2 regions of the Lysinibacillus sp. FSL W8-0992 genome follow, and region 2 is predicted to be linked to the other one. Evidence: riboswitches for the same ligand, from Rfam matches in the RefSeq annotation. Region 2 holds a riboswitch; the other holds the start of a gene.
What was found. A riboswitch is a leader RNA that binds a small molecule or an ion and turns the genes downstream of it on or off. The one in region 2 is predicted to bind FMN.

Region 1 (6,194 bases), 320 kb from region 2:
TGCTGCAACTCCAATTATTTTATTAACTGCAAAAGGTGAGGAAGCGAACCGTGTACAAGGCTTCGAGCTTGGGGCAGATGATTATATTGTAAAACCATTTAGTCCGCGTGAAGTAGTGCTACGTGTAAAAGCTATTTTGCGTCGCTCACAAGCATTTTCACCTACAACAAATGCATCTTCATCAAAAGATTTAGTGGTATTCCAACACTTGATGATTGATCATGATGCACACCGTGTAACTGCAGAGGGAATCGAAGTAAATTTAACACCGAAAGAGTATGAATTATTGTATTTCCTTGCAAAATCTCCAGACAAAGTATTTGACCGTGAACAATTACTAAAAGAGGTTTGGCATTACGATTTCTTTGGGGATCTACGTACAGTAGATACACATGTTAAGCGATTACGTGAGAAGCTCAATCGTGTATCAGAAAACGCTGCAAAAATGATTGTTACTGTTTGGGGCGTTGGTTACAAATTTGAGGTTGTCAATGAATAGAATATGGAACAGTGTTGTCGGGAAGCTATGGGTAACCATATTGCTTCTCGTTTCATTTGTATTATTTGTTTTCACGGTTTTAATGCTCGAATTCCTTCAAAACTATCATATGCAGCAAGCCGAGATTTCGTTGCGTCAAACGGCTGCAACAATAGCGAGTATAGTGGATGACAATGAAACAGCCGAATCGACTTCGCAACTATTAACAGATATTTTACCTGATGGTACAAATGCGCTTATCGCCATTAATCATCTAGAAGTAACATTTGCGATGCAGGAAGGCGTTAACAAAAAAGAAATTCAAGGCGCAATTTTAGCGAATAAAGCGTTCCATGAAGTTTTCAAATCAGATGATCCAATCATTAAGGAAATGATGATGCCTTCCTCGACTGATAAAGAAAAAATGGAATCGTATGTCGTGTTAGGTTTCCCACTAAACGTAGAAAATGAAGTGCATGGTGCTGTATTTATTTACCAAAGTCCAGATGCGTTACATAAAACGTCCAAAGAGACTACGAAAATTGTCTTTTTAGCGGCATTCATTGCCTTTGTGTTAACGACATTCTTTGCATTTTTCCTTTCATCACGTATTACTTCGCCGCTACGAAAAATGCGCGAGCTAGCATTTGAAATTGCAAAAGGTAATTTCGAGGCAAAAATGCCGACAACGCAAAACGATGAAATTGGACAGCTTGCGGTTGCATTCAATCAAATGGGGCGCCAGTTAAAGCATAATTTAGAAGTAATCAATCAAGAAAATGAGCAATTATCCAATATTTTAACTTCTATGACTGATGCTGTTATAACGTTTAATCGGGATCGTACTATTTTACTCAGCAATCCACCTGCGGAACGCTTAATGCAAAAATGGTTTGTCAATAAAGGCTCGCAAAGTGCCAAGCCTATTCCACCTGAACTATATCATATGCTTGATCATGTATTAATGTTTGAAGATAAGCTGGAAGAAGAAATTGAGATGGATGGAAATTATTATACATTTACGATTAGCCCGCTCTATAGTGGGGAATTGATACGAGGAGCTGTTGCTGTTATCCGTGATATGACAGAACAGCATCGTCTAGAAAAGCTTCGCTCAGACTTTATTGCCAATGTTTCACATGAGCTACGGACACCTATTTCAATGCTTCAGGGCTACTCAGAAGCGCTAATGGATGATGATTTTATACAAGATCAAGAAGAGCGCAATGAGATTACTAAAATTATTTATGATGAATCAAAGCGTATGGGACGTTTAGTTACAGATTTATTGGATTTAGCACGGATGGAATCTGGACATATGACATTATACAAAGATGAAGTACCGATTAATGCGACATTTGAGCGCATTACGCAAAAATTTGCACAAGTAGCAAAAGAGAAGCATGTACAGCTCCTATTTAATAGTGAGTTTGAGGAAGATGCGGTCATAAGCATGGATGAGGATCGTATTGAACAAGTGTTAACGAACTTAGTTGATAATGCACTGCGTCATACAGATGAAGGTTCTGTCTTTGTGAAAGTAGAGAAGGAACCGACATTTGCTAAAATCTCAGTTCAGGATACAGGACATGGTATTCCACAGGAAGATTTACCATATGTTTTTGAGCGTTTTTACAAGGCTGATAAAGCGCGTACACGTTCTAAAGGGGGAACAGGTTTAGGGCTTGCTATTGCTCGAAACATTGTAAAGGCACATTCTGGAAATATTATGGTCGATAGTGTATTAAAAGAAGGAACAACCTTTACTTTCTATTTACCCTTCGACTAACTAACATTGTCCGTTAGAAGCCCATTGATTCGAAAACTTAATGCCAAAGTCTGTTAGCTGATTGTATGTAGTTTTAGTGCAGGGAATGGCACATAGCGAAATTTTGAGCAAAAAATCATTAATTAAGATGTAACTTGTGCGAGCGTTAGACGACAAATACTATGAGAACGGGGGTGGAGTGCTTTGAATGACTCCGTGTTCCATCGATTATACGATTCATACCATCAAGACGTGTTCCAGTTTCTTATTTATCTAGTGAAAAATCGTACACTTGCTGAGGATTTATCACATGAGGTGTACGTTCGTGTTCTGCGATCGTATGAACAATTCGCAGGAAATAGCAGTGAAAAAACATGGCTTTTTGCTATTGCTAAAAATGTCGCAATAGATCATTTTAGAAAGCAGGCAGTGCGGAAAAAACATTCGCTCGATTTTTTTGACTGGGAAACGGAACAACTACATTCAACCACACCATCACCGGAAGATATGCTACAGGCCAGTGATGAATTAATGCAAATAGAGTCTGCACTTGAAAATTGTACAGGGGATCAAAAAATGGTGATTATTATGCGCTTTTTCCAAGATTTATCGATTGCTGAAACAGCGCAAATACTTGATTGGACAGAAGCAAAGGTTAAGACGACGCAACATCGAGCCATTAAATTTTTAAGGCAACAGCTACAACAGGTTAGGGAACAGGAGGCGAAAAGGCAATGACTCATAAACAATTTGACGACGATGAACAACTAGAACAAATGTTGAAGAATGCCCCGAAGCTGACTGATAACCGTTCGAAAGAAGAAGTGTTGAAACGATTGCTAGCAGATTCACGTCTGCAAGATAATATACATCTTCAAGAAGCAATGCAACAACCAATAGATTCAAAAGTGCTTGAAGAGCAAGAGCGGTCTATTGCTGCTCATGAGAATGAAAGCATCAAGCCGATGCAAAAGCGTAAAAAGAGTAAGTTACCTATTTTTAGTAGTATTGCAGCTGTTTTTGTACTATCAATAGCAGGGTACGTGTTTTTAACAAATAATAATCCAGTTAAGGATGAGGCAAATGCCCCTCCTGAAAATTTTTCTACGATGCAAGAGGATCGAGCTATACAAGAAAATGAAAATGCAGATGGTGTGATGAAAGCGAATATCGGTGCCGAACATGCACGAATGCTATCGCTTCGGACATCAGTTTACGAAGACGATTTAGCAAATGCAGTAGTATTTAGAATCGGCTTACCAGGTGGCAATGCTGATAGCATACCAATGACCTATGTAATCCCGAACGAAAAATTAACGGCTGATTTTGGAAAGAAAAAGCCGACAACTCTACAAATGTATGAAAAATACGCACCACAAATTGATGAGGAAGCACTTGGTTTTGCTAATTATCATCCATACAAAGGTGAGTTGAAGGAAGAGGGTGAGACGCTAGTTCACGTCTTACCTAAAAAAAATGATTACGATGTAGCTTCAGCTTCTGTAACAAAATATTTAAGCTCGTTAAAAGATACTTTTTCCGACTCTGAATATAAAGCGATTGCGTTAAAAAATGCAGATGGTTCTCCTTATGAATTTTCGCAGGTTGGTGAGCCAAGTGAGCCTATACAGTTAACGAAAGATAATCATTACAACTATTATTTATATACAGAAGAAAATGGTACTGAATATTTATCGCCCGACTTCCACCAAACATATCCTACTGTTACAGAGGCACTTATCGCCATGCGTGATAAAAAAGATGATATTTATGTACCTGTCATCCCTGAAAATGTAACGTACACAGTGAAAGAAGAAGATGGTGGTGTTGTCATCACCTTTGACGCACCGCTGGATTTGATGACAATGGATGCTGTGCGGGCAACGCAATTAATCGAGGCCATGATGCTGACAGCTTCAAGCTTTGATAAAAAGCTACGCTTAGATAACGTCGTACAGGATAGTTGGGAAGGCTTTGATTTAACAAATTTTTTACCGATACCTGTAGGTGCAAATAAACAAACAATGCAGTAACAAAGAAAAACAGCTATCTTTTATGAGGTAGCTGTTTTTTGTATGAGTTGTCTGATGGGGAAAACGCGGAAATCGGGTGCTGAAACGCGGAATCCGGCTGTTGAAGCGCGGAATTCAGGCTCTGAAACGCGGAATCCCAGTGCTAAAACGCGGAATTCGTCGTTCATGGCTGAATTCGAATTACCTGAACTCGAAAATCAAATGGCCCTTTTATAGAAGCATTCATTAAAACATACAAATTTAATCGGAATTTTTTAAGCAGAAGTATTTACTTTTATGTAATAAAACATTATAGTTAATTTATAAAATAATATTGATTCATCTTCGGGGCAGGGTGAAAATCCCGACCGGCGGTAATAGAGTTGTAAATCGCTAGTGTTGTACTAAACTACATTAGCTCGCATGATTTACTAAATGGCTCTTCAGCCCGCGACCTGTGCAAAGATTTTTTTGCATGGCTGACTTGGTGCGATTCCAAGGCCGACAGTATAGTCTGGATGGGAGAAGATGAAGGTACGATCGTCATTCGTTGTTACGAATTAAGCTATGTGCGAGCGTTTTTTTCAGTGTGTCTACTAATTACACTGTATGCACAAAAAATAGCTAGTAATGGCGTTATTTAATCATGCCTTTTCTCCCTTATGCTGATGTGCATAAGGGTTTTTTCGTGAAAAAACAATCGATTACGTCGTAACCTTTCTTCTTGCAAGATTGAATCAGCAAAGAGGAGAGAGTTTTCAATGAAGAAAAATATCAAACTGCAATCGTTTATTACGATTGGTATGCTAAGTAGTATTTCGTTTTTATTAATGCTTTTTAATTTCCCGATTCCGCCGTTCCCAGCATTTTTAGAGGTGGATTTCAGTGATATGCCAGCTTTACTTGCAGCTATCACAATGGGTCCAGTTGCGGGTATTTTAGTAGAACTATTTAAAAATATACTGGATTGGATTTTCTCGGGTACGCCTACAGGGGTTCCGGTTGGACATATTGCAAACTTTGTGACAGGTATATTATTTATTTTACCAGTATCATTTGTTTTTAACCGTTTTAAAACAATTGCGGGTCTTGTCGGAGGTTTGGCAACAGGAACAATCGTTATGGCAGTAGGAATGAGCTTTTTAAATTACGCAGTATTTTTACCGATGTACACTTATTTCTTAGGTATGGAGCCAGTAGTTGGCGATTCATTATATAAAATGATTATTGCAGGTATTTTGCCATTTAATATCGTAAAAGGTGTTCTATTAACAGCTATCATGGTGTTACTGTTCACAACGATGCGTAGATGGATTGAACAACAACGTACAATGTATTTATCAAAATAATAAATTAAGCCTCGAGTTTATTCTTACTCGGGGTTTTTTGTGTATAGATCTAATAGCATACTGGAATCTTCAGGAATTGACTAGTCTAAATTACTATTTTAATGTACAATTAATGTGAGATTAGTTAGATTTGAGGAGATTGAAGAGATGAGTGAAAACAATGGACAATGGTCCGGTAAGTTAGGGTTTATTTTAGCATCGGCGGGTGCTGCGATTGGACTAGGGGCAATATGGAAGCTACCATATGTCACAGGGCAAAGTGGTGGCGGCGCATTTTTCCTTATATTTGTGGTGTTCACTTTGTTGATTGGCCTACCGATGTTATTATCCGAGTATATTTTAGGGCGTGGTACGCAATCAGAGGCGATAACAGCCTATAAAAAGGTTGTTCCAACGAAACCTGCTTGGGCTTGGGTTGGACGCATGGGTGTACTTGGCTGTTTTCTATTATTAACCTTTTACAGTGTTGTAGGGGGCTGGATATTTATTTATAGTGGCCTAGGTGTATCTGGGGCTGTTATTGATTCAACGGTTAATCCCAGTGAGTTATTTGGAAAAATTATTAGTACTCCGTGGATTACGTTACT
Region 2 (6,194 bases):
TATTAAATGAGCAGATGATTGTATTTCCTTACTTTGTTGAAAACCCATGTCATAAGCATCTCCCATTATCGAAACTACGCTTACTACTAAATCTTCGTATTTTTCCATTTCCATACCTCCTATACTCCAATCGGATGATAATATTATCGTATTCCTTCAAGTAACTGGAAGGTCAAGAGGCACTATAAAAAATGCTAAAAAAAGAAGTCATCTTCCATATAGGAAGACGACTTTCAAAGTGACCAAATCATTAATTATAAGGTAAAGATAAATTATTTAAATATTGCCCTTAATTCTCTATTTGCAATTATTTAAACAACCTATACCTATCATCTAAAGTTTTTCTTTTTCTTTAGATCTGAATGTTTTACAACACGTATCTGATGATTGACTTGCCGCCTCTTTGGACATATGCATTTCAAAATCAGAAGCAAACTCTGCATCATGTTTCTTATCGATACGTTTATCCATATCGATTGCTATCTTTTCAGCACCACAAAAATTACCTTTGGCATGGAAAACACAATTTGATACAGCACAGCTTACTTGAACATTCGGCATAACTATCCACCCCTTGTGATTGGTCTAGAAAAATATAGATAAGTCTAATCCATACTCTTCATTAAGTATTTTGTCCAATCCAAGCGTTTTTACAAGCAAAGCATGAAAATAACTTTATTATTTATTTAAAATGGCTATCATTAATTTTTACTGGAAGACCGAGTTTTATCTTGAGGCTGTAAAAATTTTGGGCGTTTATTATATCCACTTGGAGCTGCACGTATTAAAGATTTTTTGATATCAGACCAATTCAAATCTGCACCAAGACTTACGTACGGTACACCTAGCACGCGTATATTCGCAACATAAATAAGAATAAAGAATAGGGACAAAAAGAAACCAAATAAGCCAAAAAAAGAAGCCATTAAGACGACAAATAGACGGAAAATACTCATGGCCGTTACAAACGATTGATTTACAAGTGTATATGCCGCAATACTTGAAATAGCAATTACTACTATCATTGAAGGACTCGTTATGCCTGCCTTAATCGCCGCATCTCCGACAATTAAACCTCCCACAACACTCATGGTTCCGCTCAAAAGAGATGGTAAGCGGAGACTTGCCTCTCGAAATAATTCAAACATAAATAACATGAGCAATATTTCCAGTAAGGTAGGAAAAGGCAAGCCAGTTCTTGATTGTACAACTGTTGCTAAAAGTAGAATTGGCATTTGTTCTTGATGATAGGTCGATAAGGCAAGCCAAAAACCTGGTGCAAGCATACTTATTAATATGCCTACGATTCGTAGCAGTCGTTCTATAGAACCTACAATAGCTGGATAATCATTGTCTTCACCTGATTTAAAGAGTAAAAAGATATTAGGTGGTGTAATGATGACATAGGACACTCCATCAACTAAAATAAGAATGCGTCCTCTACTTAACGTTTGTACTGCAAAATCTGGGCGACCTGTATAATCATGTAGGGGAAGAATTTTAGATGTTTTGCCCACCCCATCCATCAATATATCGCCATTAATCACGACATCTGTATCAACTTTACGTAATTGCGTTTTCACTTCATCCACCATCGTTTTATTGGCAATATCCTCCATATAAAGAACGGCTACAGTTGTTTTAGAACGCCTACCAATTTCCATTGTTTCTACACTCAATGAATTAGTTGGTAGTCGCTTGCGAATTAGAGCAATGTTAATAAAGACATCTTCTATAAAATCATCTCTCGGTCCTTTAATTACCAGTTCATTTTTTGTTTCTTCAGGATTTCGATTCGGCTTATTTGAAATTTTACTTGAGAATAAAATTTTCTCCTTTTCAAAGTACAGCAAAGCATATCCTGTATATACACGTGTAGTAGCCTCTTCTAAATTCGTTATTTTTTGAAGATTTGGAATGTGTAATTCATTTATTATTTGCTCTGCTAATAATGGTGTTGAAACATTTTCGCACAAAGATTGGACTCGATTTATAATGACCTTATTCAATAATAACTGATCGAACATTGATTCACATGTAATAAAATGAACATTATGCTGTTGAAAGGTATAAGATTGAAATATTACGTCAGCAGAGCGTTGAAATAGTTCTTTCAACGTTTTCAATTCGATATTTTGATTCATTGATTGAATATTCCTCATCTCCTACTGAACTCGATTCAAATAAATTATTGTATTAAAATACACATACAATATTTTTCCCAATGTCCAGCAAATTATGCAGTTATCCTTTTCACCTATACATTATGTCATTGAAATTTAGCCAATCATTTTCTGTAAATTCGCCATTTCAATAGCTGATATTGCTGCGTCATAACCTTTATTACCAGATTTTGTCCCAGCGCGTTCAATTGCCTGCTCAATATTTTCAGTTGTGACAACACCAAAAATAACTGGTATGTTAGTTGTAAGAGAAACGTTAGCTATGCCTTTTGCTGATTCGTTACAAACATAATCATAATGTGTTGTAGAGCCACGAATAACTGTGCCAAGACCAATAATGGCATCATATTTTTTTGTTTCCGCTAGCTGTTTTGCAATAAATGGAATTTCAAATGCACCTGGTACCCACGCAACATCAATTAAATCCTCGTCTACACCATGACGTTTTAGCCCATCCATTGCACCGCTTAATAATTTACTAGTAATAAATTCATTAAATCGACCAACTACTACCGCTATTTTTAAATCATTGCCAATTAATTGTGCTTCAAATGTTTTTCCCATAAATTGATTCTCCTCTTTTACACTGTAAGTGAATTTTTTCCTTGTATTTGTTGACGACGATAGGCTGCTAATGCATCAATCGAAATCATTTTTAATTTGTGTTTTTCCGCATATTTGACTAAGTCATCAAAGCGAAGCATTTCACCATCATCCCCCATGATTTCACAAATAACACCAGCTTGTATGCTTCGGCAAAGCCTTGCTAAATCGATAGTTGCCTCCGTATGCCCTCTACGTTCTAAAACACCATTTTCCTTTGCTATAAGGGGAAATACATGCCCAGGTCTACGAAAATCAGTTGCTTGCGCTTGTGACTCTAGCATTTTTCGAATTGTCAACGCACGTTCAAAGGCGCTAATGCCTGTTTTTGTATCTTTGTAATCAATACTTACAGTAAATGCCGTTTGGTGATGATCTGTATTATTTATGACCATTGGATGCAACGCTAATTGTTGTGCAAGCTCCTGTGAAATCGGCGTACAAATAAGCCCTCTTCCATATGTGGCCATAAAGTTTATCGTTTCTGGTGACATGAACTCTGCAAGGGCAAGTAAATCCCCTTCATTTTCACGATCTTCATCATCCACGACAACAATCATTTTGCCTTGTTTTAAATCTGCAATTGCTTCTTCAATTGAATGTAGCAAATTGCCACCTCCTAATAAACTTTAATTTACTGTACGTTCTTTACTTTCAAAGACAGGTTAAAACCCATGCTTCGCTAAGTAATCTTTTGTAATGGTCGGTGATTGCTGACCACGCTGTAGCTGGTGCATAATGTATTTACCAACTAAATCGGTCTCAATATTGACTGGTGATCCAACATTTTTTGTCCCTAATACGGTTTCCTTATATGTGTGTGGAATAAGCGATACGGTGACGCTGTTTTTTGCCACATGGAAGAGCGTTAAACTCGTTCCATCAATTGTGATTGAACCTTTAGGAATACAATAGCAAGTTAACTCCTCTGAAAGTTCTATATCGATGTATACTGCATTGGCCATTGGACGTTTGCGTAATATTTTTCCCACTCCATCAACATGCCCTGAAACAAAATGACCACCAAAACGTCCATTCGCAGGCATTGCACGCTCTAAATTTACTGCATTACCAACCGTGAGTTGCTGCAAATTTGTCGCTTTCACTGTTTCAGGCATTACGTCCATTGTCAGTTCCTGCTCATTATATTGTGTTACTGTCAAACACACGCCATTGACAGCTATACTATCTCCTAGCTGCACGTCCGATACTATCTTTGGCGAAATAACAGTTATTTTCATACTTTGTCTATCGTTTTGCAAGGTTTTTACTGTACCAACATCCTCAATAATACCTGTAAACACATTTTTCCACCTACTTTCTACTTTTTAAATTTTGACCTGTAATTGCTTAAACGAGACAAACAAAAAACCCCATATAAAAATGAGGTTTGGGAGTTCTAATTCATAAGACGTCACTAAATAAACCTAATGGAAATAAATTTTCCAAAGGCTACCATCTCATCGTTCTTCTCCCATCCAGACTATAACTGTCGGTTTTGGATTTGCACCAAATCAGCTTGCGCTCACGGACTTTGAATTGCTTCATCACCGCCGATTGGGAATTTCACCCTACCCCGAAGAACAGATACCTATTAAATTTTTAACTTAATAAAAAAACTCCCCAACGAAGGCGATGGGAAGTAGTTTTGAATATAAGCGTAGCCAAATAGACCTTTTAAAGTCATATGAATTTAAAAAGCTTACACATCTACCCTTCTCCCATCCAGACTGTAACTGTCGGTTTTGGATTTGCACCAAATCAGCTTGCGCTCACGGACTTTGAATTACTTCATCACCGCCGATTGGGAATTTCACCCTACCCTGAAGGATATGTTTATTTAGTTACTTCATACGATAACATTATTTTAATACATTATCCACTTAAAATTTTTTAATGGCTATTTTGTGCAGTTTAATTGCCTTGGCACAATCCACATGTGCAAATTAAAGCAACCAGCTAATAATTGAGCGTATGAATAAGGAGCAAGTGACTTTGGGGATAATTTAAAATAGAAACGTTTGCATGAACTTTTGAAGGGTTCATAAATAAATACGCTCTTTTAGTAGAAAGATGTACAGTAACCTTCATCTTAACTAAAAGAGCGTATTCTTTTTAATTTTCTATTTTTTGGTATTTCCCTAAAGTACCGTTTGTTAAATGTAATTAGAACGCTTCGGCGAGTACTTCTTTCAGAAACATCCCCGTATAGGAATCCGATACTTTTGCCACTTGCTCTGGCGTTCCTTCAGCTACAAGCTTACCACCTGCGGCTCCTCCTTCAGGTCCAATATCGATAACCCAGTCAGATTCACGGATTAATTCCAGACTATGTTCGACGACGATAATGGTATTTCCGGCACAGACAAGTCTGTTTAATAAAGCATGTAACAATTTAATATCAGATGGATGAAGACCTGTCGTAGGTTCGTCCAATAAATAAAGCGTGTGGTTTTTGGATGCTTTACTTAATTCGTTTGCCAGCCTAATACGCTGTCCTTCACCGCCAGATAAAGTTTTGACCGATTGCCCCCATTGAAGATAACCCAACCCAACCTCACATAGCATTTCAATCATGCGAGAAATCTTTGTTTCCGATTTCAAAATTGGTAAGCTCTCCTCCACAGACATATTTAGCAAATCTGAAATGGAGTATCCTTCATATTTAACTTGCAACACTTCGTCAGTAAATCTTTTCCCTTTGCAGTTTGTACATGTCACTTCTATATCTGCTAGGAAATCCATATCTACTGATAATACCCCTAAACCTTGGCATGTTTCACATCGTCCACCCGCAGAGTTAAATGAGAAATGCTTTGAAGTTAATTCTCTTTCTTTTGCTTCTGGCAATCCTGCAAACAATTTGCGGAGGTGAGTAAAGACATCCGTATAAGTAGCGACATTAGAACGCTGTACTCTTCCCATTGGCGATTGGTCAAAGATAACGATATTTTCGATATGCTCTAACCCACTAATTTCCTTACATCCTATTTGGGCAAGGTTTTTCGATTTTCCTTGTGCAAGAATGTCAAAAACAAGCGTAGATTTCCCTGAACCTGAAACGCCTGTTACTGACACAAGACACCCCAATGGAATAAAAGCAGTAGGGATGTCGACATTTCGAAGTTTTGCTTGTTGAATCGTGATATGCTGTCCATTTCCCTCCCTACGAACTCGAACAGGAGAAGGGGAGCATTCTTCTACCAAATAAGCTCCAGTCACTGATTGCTCATTTGACATTAAATCATCCAGACTGCCTTCACCTACAACAGTACCACCATGTATTCCCGCACCAGGACCGATATCAATGATATGATCTGCCGCTCGCATCATCTCAACATCATGCTCGATAACTAGTACAGTATTACCTAAATCACGTAATTCCTGAAGCACTCGAATGAGACCTGC

Region 1: it holds a riboswitch for FMN, as region 2 does, so the genes downstream of both, NSQ74_RS19430 (ECF transporter S component) here and ribE (riboflavin synthase) in region 2, are expected to answer to the same signal.

The regions. Positions count from the first base shown of each region.
Region 1 is NZ_JBBOZQ010000001.1:3,868,524-3,874,717, reverse strand. It holds gene NSQ74_RS19450 (response regulator transcription factor) at 1-499, shown strand, start outside; gene NSQ74_RS19445 (ATP-binding protein) at 492-2,267, shown strand; gene sigX (RNA polymerase sigma factor SigX) at 2,451-2,984, shown strand; gene NSQ74_RS19435 (RNA polymerase subunit sigma) at 2,981-4,279, shown strand; FMN riboswitch at 4,596-4,792, shown strand; gene NSQ74_RS19430 (ECF transporter S component) at 5,020-5,607, shown strand; gene NSQ74_RS19425 (sodium-dependent transporter) at 5,755-6,194, shown strand, end outside.
Region 2 is NZ_JBBOZQ010000001.1:3,550,904-3,557,097, forward strand. It holds gene NSQ74_RS17865 (C45 family peptidase) at 1-108, opposite strand, end outside; gene NSQ74_RS17870 (DUF1540 domain-containing protein) at 334-561, opposite strand; gene NSQ74_RS17875 (spore germination protein) at 702-2,144, opposite strand; gene ribH (6,7-dimethyl-8-ribityllumazine synthase) at 2,280-2,747, opposite strand; gene ribB (3,4-dihydroxy-2-butanone-4-phosphate synthase) at 2,765-3,394, opposite strand; gene ribE (riboflavin synthase) at 3,452-4,090, opposite strand; FMN riboswitch at 4,249-4,374, opposite strand; FMN riboswitch at 4,496-4,621, opposite strand; gene uvrA (excinuclease ABC subunit UvrA) at 4,953-6,194, opposite strand, start outside.